Regions from separate parts of the Pseudarthrobacter sp. B4EP4b genome, predicted to be linked through region 1. Evidence: riboswitches for the same ligand, from Rfam matches in the RefSeq annotation. Region 1 holds a riboswitch; the other holds the start of a gene.
What was found. A riboswitch is a leader RNA that binds a small molecule or an ion and turns the genes downstream of it on or off. The one in region 1 is predicted to bind cyclic di-AMP.
Positions count from the first base shown of each region.

Region 2: linked by a shared signal. The riboswitch ahead of FNL14_RS10405 (hypothetical protein) and the one ahead of FNL14_RS10850 (C40 family peptidase) in region 1 are both predicted to bind cyclic di-AMP.

Region 1 covers NZ_VHIJ01000030.1:56,252-60,834, forward strand. The annotation lists gene FNL14_RS10830 (molybdopterin molybdotransferase MoeA) at 1-42, opposite strand, end outside; gene FNL14_RS23610 (DUF6457 domain-containing protein) at 39-332, opposite strand; gene FNL14_RS10835 (molybdenum cofactor guanylyltransferase) at 348-995, opposite strand; gene FNL14_RS10840 (HNH endonuclease) at 1,045-1,545, opposite strand; gene FNL14_RS10845 (NlpC/P60 family protein) at 1,801-2,577, opposite strand; gene FNL14_RS10850 (C40 family peptidase) at 2,738-3,412, opposite strand; cyclic di-AMP (ydaO/yuaA leader) riboswitch at 3,483-3,643, opposite strand; gene FNL14_RS10855 (M23 family metallopeptidase) at 3,791-4,583, opposite strand, start outside.
Region 2 covers NZ_VHIJ01000029.1:61,274-65,856, reverse strand. The annotation lists gene FNL14_RS10415 (response regulator transcription factor) at 1-645, shown strand, start outside; gene FNL14_RS10410 (HAMP domain-containing sensor histidine kinase) at 651-2,153, shown strand; cyclic di-AMP (ydaO/yuaA leader) riboswitch at 2,272-2,433, shown strand; gene FNL14_RS10405 (hypothetical protein) at 2,439-3,176, shown strand; gene FNL14_RS10400 (YdeI/OmpD-associated family protein) at 3,269-3,712, shown strand; gene FNL14_RS10395 (HAD-IA family hydrolase) at 3,693-4,391, opposite strand; gene FNL14_RS10390 (glyoxalase superfamily protein) at 4,415-4,583, opposite strand, start outside.

The sequences.
Region 1 (4,583 bases):
CTGGTTTGTTGAACTCCGTTCTTCCCCGGGTTCTTCAGTCATTCGCCGGAAGCCCCGGCGGCTTCAGCGTCGTAATCGGCAGCCAGTGAACGTGCCACAGCCAAGGCGTCCTCCATGGACGAAGCCTCGGTGCTTTGCCCGGAGCCCGAGGCAAGGCCGGCGGCGTAGCCGGCAATGAAGGTGGTCAGGGGTGCCGCCGGCCGCACAACAGAGTGCGCAGCAACGCCCGCGAGGGCAAGGATGGCGTTAACGTCCACCTGGACGTCCTCAAGCTCATAGGCCTGGAGGAGGGACCTGCACCATTCCTCCAGTGTTTCATCCTGGCTTTTCACTCTTTGCCTCCCAATTCAACTGCTGCCGCGCCGGTCCTGGCGCACGTCCGGCTGCCCGGCGTCAACTCCTAATGCGGCGGCATCATCCCAGGTATCCACATCATCTGTGGTGCCGGCGGGGACGGTGACAAGCTGCACGTCCAGACTAGCAAGGAGGGACCGCATGGAACCGTTGATTAAGCCGTCCCGCGAAGACAGCGCCTGAACTGCCCTTTTTAACCCGCTTGTGCCGTAAAAACCCAGCAGCATTTGGGCGGTTCCGTCTTCAGAACACGCCATCACTCCGTCCCCGGCGCCAGCCTGGGAAGCAAGGCATTGCGCCAAGGTTTCCACGGCGCCCGCGGCCCTGGGCATATCGCAGGCCAGCACCAGGGTGAAGTCGCGTCCGCCGCCTGCACGGCCCAGCGCTTCCAGCCCGGCGGCGACCGCCGCAGCCGGTCCTGCGAACTCCGGCTGCTCGCGGCAGGCGAGGACCCCCGCAGGCAACGGACCGGAATCCGGGCCCACCACGACGATGAGGGACGCCGCGGAACAGGCCGCAAGCGAATGTTGCAGCAGGGTGGCGCCTTCAAAGACGAGTCCCTGCTTGGGTACCCCGCCCAGGCGGGAGGAACGGCCGCCCGCAAGGATCAGGGCGTCGAAGTCCAGCCTGTCTGATTCCACTCCACCAGCTTAATCCGGAACTGGCCCCGGCCGGGCCGGTGAGGCACCGTCAGGCAGCGCGCTCCGGCAGCAGGAACGGATCCCAGGCAGGAGTGGGCTTCTCCAGTTCCTTGATCTGCCAAATGGTGCCGTGTGGAGGCTCGGGCACGAACCGCAGCTTCCAGCCCATCTCCGCCGGAGTGTGATCGCCTTTAACGTTGTTGCACCGCAGGCATGCCGCCACGAGGTTCTCCCACGAATCCGCACCGCCGCGGGACTTGGGCTGGACATGGTCGATGGTGTGCGCAGCTTTTCCGCAGTAGGCGCATTTGTGCCCGTCGCGCCGGAGCACTCCGCGTCTGCTCACCGCCGTGGACTGGTTGTATCTGGGGCGGATGTAGCGGTTCAGGAGGATCACGGACGGGCGGCCCAGGATCTCCTGGGGACCCACCACAGGATCGTCCCCTTCAGCCACAACGCTCGCCTTGTTCGTCAGCACAAGCACCAGCGCCCGGCGGAAAGAAATAACCGCCAGCGGTTCATATCCAGCATTCAGAACGAGAGTGCGCATGCACGTACCTCTTCACGGCCGCACCCGTCAGGGGCACGAGGGCCGGCTGCCCTCGGCATGTCCGGGCTATGGATCGACACCACAAGAGTAAACAAAGAAGTGTGCTATCGGCTAATTCCGAGGAAGGGACAGGCCGTGTTCGTTCGCGACGGCAGCCGCGACCCGACTGCTTAAACGAACACAGCCCCTGCCTTGCGGCTGGGGCTGTGTTCGTTGCTGATGCGTCCGACTAAACGGACAGCGATGTCAGAAATATCAGTTGACGCGGATGAAGACGGGGCCGGAGCCAACGTTTGCGCTGAAAACAACAGTCTGGTTGCCGTTGTAGCCGCCGTGTACCGCCTGGCCGTTACCGGCGTAGACAGCGATGTGGGCCATGCCGGCGCCGCCATCGGCGTAGTAGATCAGGTCGCCCGGCTGCGCTTCAGCAGCGCTCACGGTACGTCCCAGGGAGAGGTAGCCGGCGGGCCAGTCGTGGAAGTTGATTCCGACGGCGGCCAGGGAGTTGGTGACCAGCATGGTGCAGTCCTGCATCACGCCGAGCTGGGCGTAGGCGGCGGAAAGGATGGCTGCACCCTTGCCGGACGCGGAAGCCTGGGCTGCGGGAGCGGCAGGAGCAGCGGCGGAAGCAACCTTGGCGGTGACCTTGGGAGCAGCAACGGGCTGGGCGGCAGGAGCGGGAGCGGCTTCCTGGACCTCAACCTCGGGTTCCGGAGCTTCCACCACGGGAGCCGGAGTGGTGGTCACTGCGGGCTTCTCGAAGGAAATGGCGATGGTGGACTCAGCCGAAATCGGAGCCTCAACCGTCGATTCAACTTCCAGGGTGGAAGCCGGAGCGGAGTCACGCTGGACGTTGGTGTCTGCGGCGTTGGCTGCCAGGCCGCTGGTCAGGACCAGGCCGGAAGCGGCAGCGATCACTGCTGCCTGGCGGCCGACGCCGCCTGCGTTGTCGCCGACAGCCTTGGCAATGATGGCGAGCGAGTTGGTTTTAGTGACCTCGGCGCGATGCCGTGCGGTTGCACGAGTAGTCATCAGTTCTCTCTTTCGTATTCCCCCGTCACCTTGTAGGCAGACAGGGGGTTTGGACGTGCCGGCATCTTGGGGGTACGCCGGCACGTCCCGAACGGGGATGTGTGATTTAGCGAAAAAGCTTGGGGGCAAAGAAAAGCCCTTGGACCCGGAGGTCGAAGAACTAGTTCATTGTGAAGAACGCGGAGGAGCCGGTGGCGGCTACCGCGTGCAGCAGCGTTCCCTGGGAGGGGTTCAGCGCGCTGATCATCATGCCGTTGCCAACGTAGATGCCAACGTGGGCGCCACCGTTCTGCATAACGAGGTCACCGGGCTGCGGAGTGGAGGTCGGCTTCATGGCCGTCCACGCGTTGGTGCGGGGGATGCTGATGCCGGCCTGGGCATAGACCCATTGCGTGAAGCCCGAGCAGTCCCAGCCCGTGACGGGGCTGGTGCCGCCCCATACGTACGAGTGGCCGATTCCGGTGTAGGCGATTGCGGCGATGCCCGAGGTGGAAGCAGAGGAGACAGTCTCGGCCAGCTTCTCCGTAGCGGAGGCAGCAGTACCGGTGGCAGCGTTTCCAGTAGCGGAGGCGGTGGACTGGGTGCGTACGGTCTGCACCTTGGGAGCGGCTGTGGTCTTGACCACCGGGCGCTCGAAGGACACGGTGGCCGTGGGGGCGGCAGTAACGGCAAGCGCGCTCTGGGCCGACCCGGACTCGGTGGAAGCGGAAACACCAGCGGTGTTGTCCGCGGCAGTGGCTGGCAGGCCCATGCTCAGGATCAGGCCGGAGGCAGCTGCGATGACTGCAGCCTGGCGACCAACTGTCCCGGCATTGGCACTAACGGCCTTGGACACAGTATCCAAGGGGTTGGTACGAACCGTTTGCGCACGGTGGCGCGCAGAATTATGGCGTGAAGACACGAAGGTAGCCTCTCCCAATGCCTGCGAGGTGAGCTGTCGGATTCGGATGGGAGTCACCCGGCCGCGCTGCTTCCTAGGAAGCTTTGCGACTTAACCCCAAGGCCCTTCCATGGAAAGGCCAAAATTGGTTCCCCCGCCCCTGCCAGACGATGTCATGCGAACGGACCTTGAGCGGTGGCAGAGCTAGGCAATCCGCACAAGAGCGTCAACTTCGGAAAAGTTGACGCGAGTTAGACGGTACAGCAGTTTTGAATGAATGTCACATTCAGGTCACGGCAAGTCAAGATCATCTGATAGTTCACCGTCATTTGACTAGAGCCAGCCAGTGGGATCAACCACTTCGCCGTTGACCTGGACCTCGAAGTGCAGGTGGCAGCCCGTGGAGGCTCCCGTGGTGCCGCTGAGCGCGATAACTTCCCCGCGCGATACGGTCTGCCCTTCCTTCACACTGGAGGACGACAGGTGGTTGTAGGTGGTTTCCAGCCCGTTCCCGTGGTCGATCACAACGCGGTTCCCGCCACCGAACTGGTGCCAGCCCACAAAGGTCACGGTTCCGGTGGCGGCGGCCATAACGGAGGTGCCGCACTGCGCCACATAGTCCTGTCCGCGGTGGAAGTCGCCGGTGCCGCCGGTGATGGGGCTGACGCGGTAGCCAAAGGGCGATGCGGTGGTCATCACGGCGAGCGGAGCGCCGAGGCTGCCGGCCGAGGCGGCGCGGCTGATGGCGCCCGCCGATTGTGCACTGAGCAGCTGCTTCAGCTTGCCGTCCGGATCAGCCTGGGTCACCACGGCGGAGCGGCTGAAGTCGATCTGCGCTCCGGCTTCGGCTGAAATCTGCGGCTGGGGCGCCACGGCGGAGGCGGCAACAGGCGTAGCGCCCGAAGCATCAGTGGCCATAACGGGACTGGTGGCCGGAACCGTGACCGTAAGGACCAGGCCGGTGGCGGCAAGGGCAACGCCGGCCTTTTGGCCGATGCCGCTGGCGGACGCGAACTCGGTAATCTGGCGGAGGGGACCCCGACGGCGGCGCGCATCACGGTGGAGATCGCGGGGGCGCTCCGAGGTGATGACTTCGACAACACGCGGTGTCGAAGCGGGGCCCGCC
Region 2 (4,583 bases), on a different contig from region 1:
CTCTCAGAACTCATGAGCATGGGCCTGCGCATGGCCGGCTGGTCCGTTGCTGTGGCAGCGGACGGGCCGGAAGCAGTGAAGCTTGCCAAGGAGTTCCGCCCGGACGTCCTGGTCCTGGACGTTATGCTGCCCGGATTCGACGGCGTTGAGCTGCTGGGAAGGATTCGCACCTTCGCTCCCGAGGTCCCGGCACTGTTCCTGACGGCCAAGGACGCAGTGCAGGACCGGATCGTGGGCCTGGCAGCCGGCGGAGACGATTACGTCACCAAGCCGTTCAGCATGGAGGAAGTCCTCCTGCGGCTGCACCGCCTGGTCCAGCGTTCCGGGGTGGCCGCCATGGATACGGCTGAGCTGGTGGTGGGCGACCTCGTCCTGAACGTCGACACCCGCGAGGTGAGCCGGGCGGGCGAGGAACTCCAGCTCACGGCCACCCAATTCGAATTGCTCCGTTACCTGATGGAAAACCCCAAGCGGGTCATCAGCAAGGCGCAGATCCTGGACCGGGTCTGGGATTACGACTTCGGTGGCCAGGCCAACATCGTGGAGCTCTACATCTCCTACCTGCGCAAGAAGGTGGATGCGGTGCATCCGCCCATGATCCACACGGTGCGCGGGGCCGGATACGTCATCAAGCCAGCGGAGTAGGCGCCATGGCCTTGCAACAGGCTGCGTCCCAGCGGCGGAGCTGGCTGAAGCCGAACACCTGGCACCTGCGCACCCGCCTCATCCTCCTTGCCATGACACTGCTGATCTCCATTTGCGGCGCGGTGGGTATGGTCAGTTACGCCTCCATGGACGCGTTCCTCACCCGCCAGCTTGATGACCAGCTCAGCCAGGCGGCGGAGCGGTCGAACGATCCGGGCCGCCCTCCCATGGGCGGCTTCAAAGGCCGGGATCCCCTCGACGCCCGCGGCCAGAGCGTGGGCACCCTGAACGCCCGCATCCTCAACGGACAAGTCAACAGCGCCGGGTTCCTGGCCTCGGACACCACCCGCTCGCCACTGTCCGCCGAGGACAAGCAGGCCCTGCTGGCTTTGGCTACAGATGCACAGCCGGTGGACCGCACCCTCTCCAACGGCGACTACCGGTTGACAGCCGCGAAGACGGACTTCGGCGACGTGTTGGTGACCGGGCTCCCCCTCGCTGGCAAGGAAAGTACGCTCGCTTCCCTCGTCTGGACCTTTGTGTTCGTATCCCTGGGCGGCCTGCTGCTCATCGGGCTGGCAGGAACAGTGCTGATCCGGCGCACCATGAAGCCGCTCGAGCAGCTGTCAGAGGTGGCCACGCGCGTTTCGCAGCTGCCGCTGGACGCCGGCGAGGTGGCACTCGCGGTGCGCGTGCCGCCGTCGAACTCCAATCCGGGAACGGAAGTGGGCAGCGTGGGCCACGCGCTCAACCTCATGCTGGACAACGTGGCCAACGCGCTGCAGGCGCGGCAGAAGAGCGAAACCAAGGTGCGGCAGTTTGTGGCTGATGCCTCGCACGAGCTGCGTACTCCCCTCACGGCCATCCGCGGCTACACGGAACTAATGCGGATGACCGAGAACTTCACCCCCGACGGCGAAAAGTCGCTGGCGCGCGTGCAGAGCCAGTCTGAGCGCATGACCGCCCTGGTGGAAGACCTGCTGCTGCTGGCCCGGCTCGATGAGGGCCAGCCGCTCAAGCTCAGCGAGGTGGACCTCACGCAGCTGGTGATCGAGGGCGTCAGCGACGAAAAGGTGATGGCCCCCGGCCACAACTGGCGGCTGGAGCTTCCCGAGGAGCCCGTGGTGGTCAACGGCGACGCCTCTCAGCTGCGCCAGGTCCTGATGAACCTGCTCTCCAACGCACGCAAACACACTCCCGCCGGAACCACTGTGGTAACCGGGGTGCGCACGTCCTCTGAAGGCGCGGCGGTAGTAACGGTAACGGACGACGGCGGCGGGATCCCGGCAGAGTTCGTGGACCACGTCTTCTCGCGCTTCGCCCGCGCAGACGCGGCCCGGAAGGGCGCGTCCGGCCAGTCCGGTGCCGCCGTTGCCGAAGGCACCAGCGGGCTGGGCCTGTCCATCGTGGAATCCATCGTCGAGGCCCACGGCGGCAGGGTAACGGTGACGTCACAGCCAGGGCGGACCCAGTTCGCCCTGCACCTCCCCCTTCATTCGCTTTCGTAGCAAAGCGACGCGCCGCCGTCGTGATCTCTGTTACCAAAATGTGACTTAAGCGTCGGACTCCTGTACCGTCGATTGGGTGAGGTTCCTGATCGGGAACCCATATCCGGATGACGCCAAGCTCTGCCGCTTCCCGGATTCCGCTTGAGCAACGGCAGAGGCGGGGGACCCACCGTCCCGGGCAATGAGTGCCCTTGGGGTTAAGCACGCACGTGAATTTTTCCGTGCGGCCGGATGCCCTCATCCGAACCCGACAGCTAACTCCGCAGGTGTGAGAGGCGATTCATTATGTCCAAATTCCTGGTTAAACCGCGCCCGAAATCCGGGTCTGCACCCCACGCCGGACGCAAAGCCGGCAAGTTTCCCTTCATCGGCAAGCGCGCCGCTGTCTTCGCGGCATCCGCTGCACTGCTGGTAGGTGTCGGGGCGGCCGGACAGGCTACCGAGTCAAGCATCAGGGTTGCCGCCACCGAAACCCAGGCGGCCGAGGCCCAGTCCAACCTCAGCATCGAGAAGAGTGAAATCCGGGCCAACCCGGCACCTGCCCCCGCTGCGGAGGAGATCGCGGTGGCCCCGCAGGCGGCAGAGCCTGCACCGGCACCCGCTGTAGAGCCAGCACCGGTGCCCGCAGCCGCGCCCGCCCCGGAGCCGGCACCGGCCCCTGCTCCCGCTCCTGAACCGGCCTCCGCCCCTGAGCCTGCCGCCGCCGTCGCGGTCAACGACCCCGCCGGTGCGCAGGCTTACGCCGCCGGCCAGCTTGGCAGCTACGGCTGGGCACCGGACCAGATGCAGTGCTTGGTGACCCTGTGGGACAAGGAGTCCGACTGGACCACCACTGCCACGAACGCCAGCAGCGGCGCGTATGGCATCGTCCAGTCCCTGCCCGCTGAAAAGATGGCCAGCGCCGGCCCGGACTACCTGACCAACTACCGCACGCAGATCAACTGGGGCCTGAACTACATCCAGGAGCGCTACCAGTCCCCGTGCGGCGCGTTGAATTTCCACCTCTCCAACAACTGGTACTGAGCCCACAACTCGTACTGAGCACCCGGCGAACCGTGCCCCATGGCGCGCGCCGTATCCGTGGGAGTGGCAAAAGGCCCGGCATACTGTGACCCATGAAGTTCACCACCACCATCCAAGGCAGCGGAAACAAGACCGGCATCGAAGTTCCCGATGAGGTCCTCGCGGCCTTGGACGCGGGCAAACGGCCGCCTGTAGTGGTGACCATCAACGGCAGGAGCTACCGCAGCAGCATCGCGGTGATGGGTGGGCAGAACCTCATTTCGCTCAGCGCAGCCAACCGCGAATTCGTTGGCGTTTCGGCTGGGGACACAGTTGACGTAGTCATCGAGCTCGACACCCAACCCCGGGTGGTTGAAGTCCCCGAGGACCTTGCCGCTGCGATGGCGGCGGAACCGGCGGCCCTGCAGTTCTACGCCACACTGAGCTACAGCGCGCAGCGACGGTACGTGGAGCCGCTGGCCGAGGCCAAGACGCCCGAAACGCGGTCGCGGCGTATAGCCAAAGTGGTAGCCGACCTTAAAGCCGGAAAGAAATGACTGTCCGGCCTGCCTCGTCCTGACTCGTCTGAACGGTGACAGTACTGTAATCCGCTACGTGCAGGACGCCTGCGGGCAGCGGGCCGGTGTTGGGTCCCACGGCCACCGTTCGGATCCCGGCGGCCACCCCTGCGGCGATTCCCGCTGGAGCGTCCTCGAACACCACGGCGTCCGCCGGTTCCACGCCAAGGTTGGCGGCGGCCTTCAGGTATCCCTCCGGATCGGGCTTGCCGCGGGTCACCAGTTCAGCTGTGACTGCCACAGCCGGCATGGGCAGGCCGGCTGCTTCCATTCGGATGTCAGCCAGGACGACGTCGGCAGACGTGACCAGGGCTACGGCGTCCGCCGGCAGGGCTGCCAGCAACCGGACAGCGCCGGGCAGGGCCACAATCCCTTCGGTCCGGACGCGTTCCATCGCGCCGAGTTCGGCAGTCAGTGCCGGCACATCAGCACCCGCAGGAGCAAACCGGGTGACAGTATCGCGTGCCTGGACGCCGTGCGAGGTGCGGAGAATCTCCTCCAGGTCCAGCCCGTAGCGCGCGGCGAATTCACCCCAGACCTGCTCTACCACGGCGGTGGAATCGACCAAGGTGCCGTCCATGTCAAAGAGGACGGCGCGGCACGTCAGGTTCCGGGTTCCGGCACGGGTGGAGGTTCCGGCGGGGGTGGCGGCAGTCATGGTCCCCATTCTGCCGGTAGATGTCAGCTTTCGCGGCCCGGGATGTACTGGACCGCCCACTTGTTGCCGTCGGGATCGGCAAAGTACACGAAGTGGCCCCATTCCTGCACGTCCACGTCGCTGACGTCCACTCCGTTGTCCTTCAGGTGCTTGTGGGCCGCGTGGATATCGTTGACCACCAGTTGGAGGTTC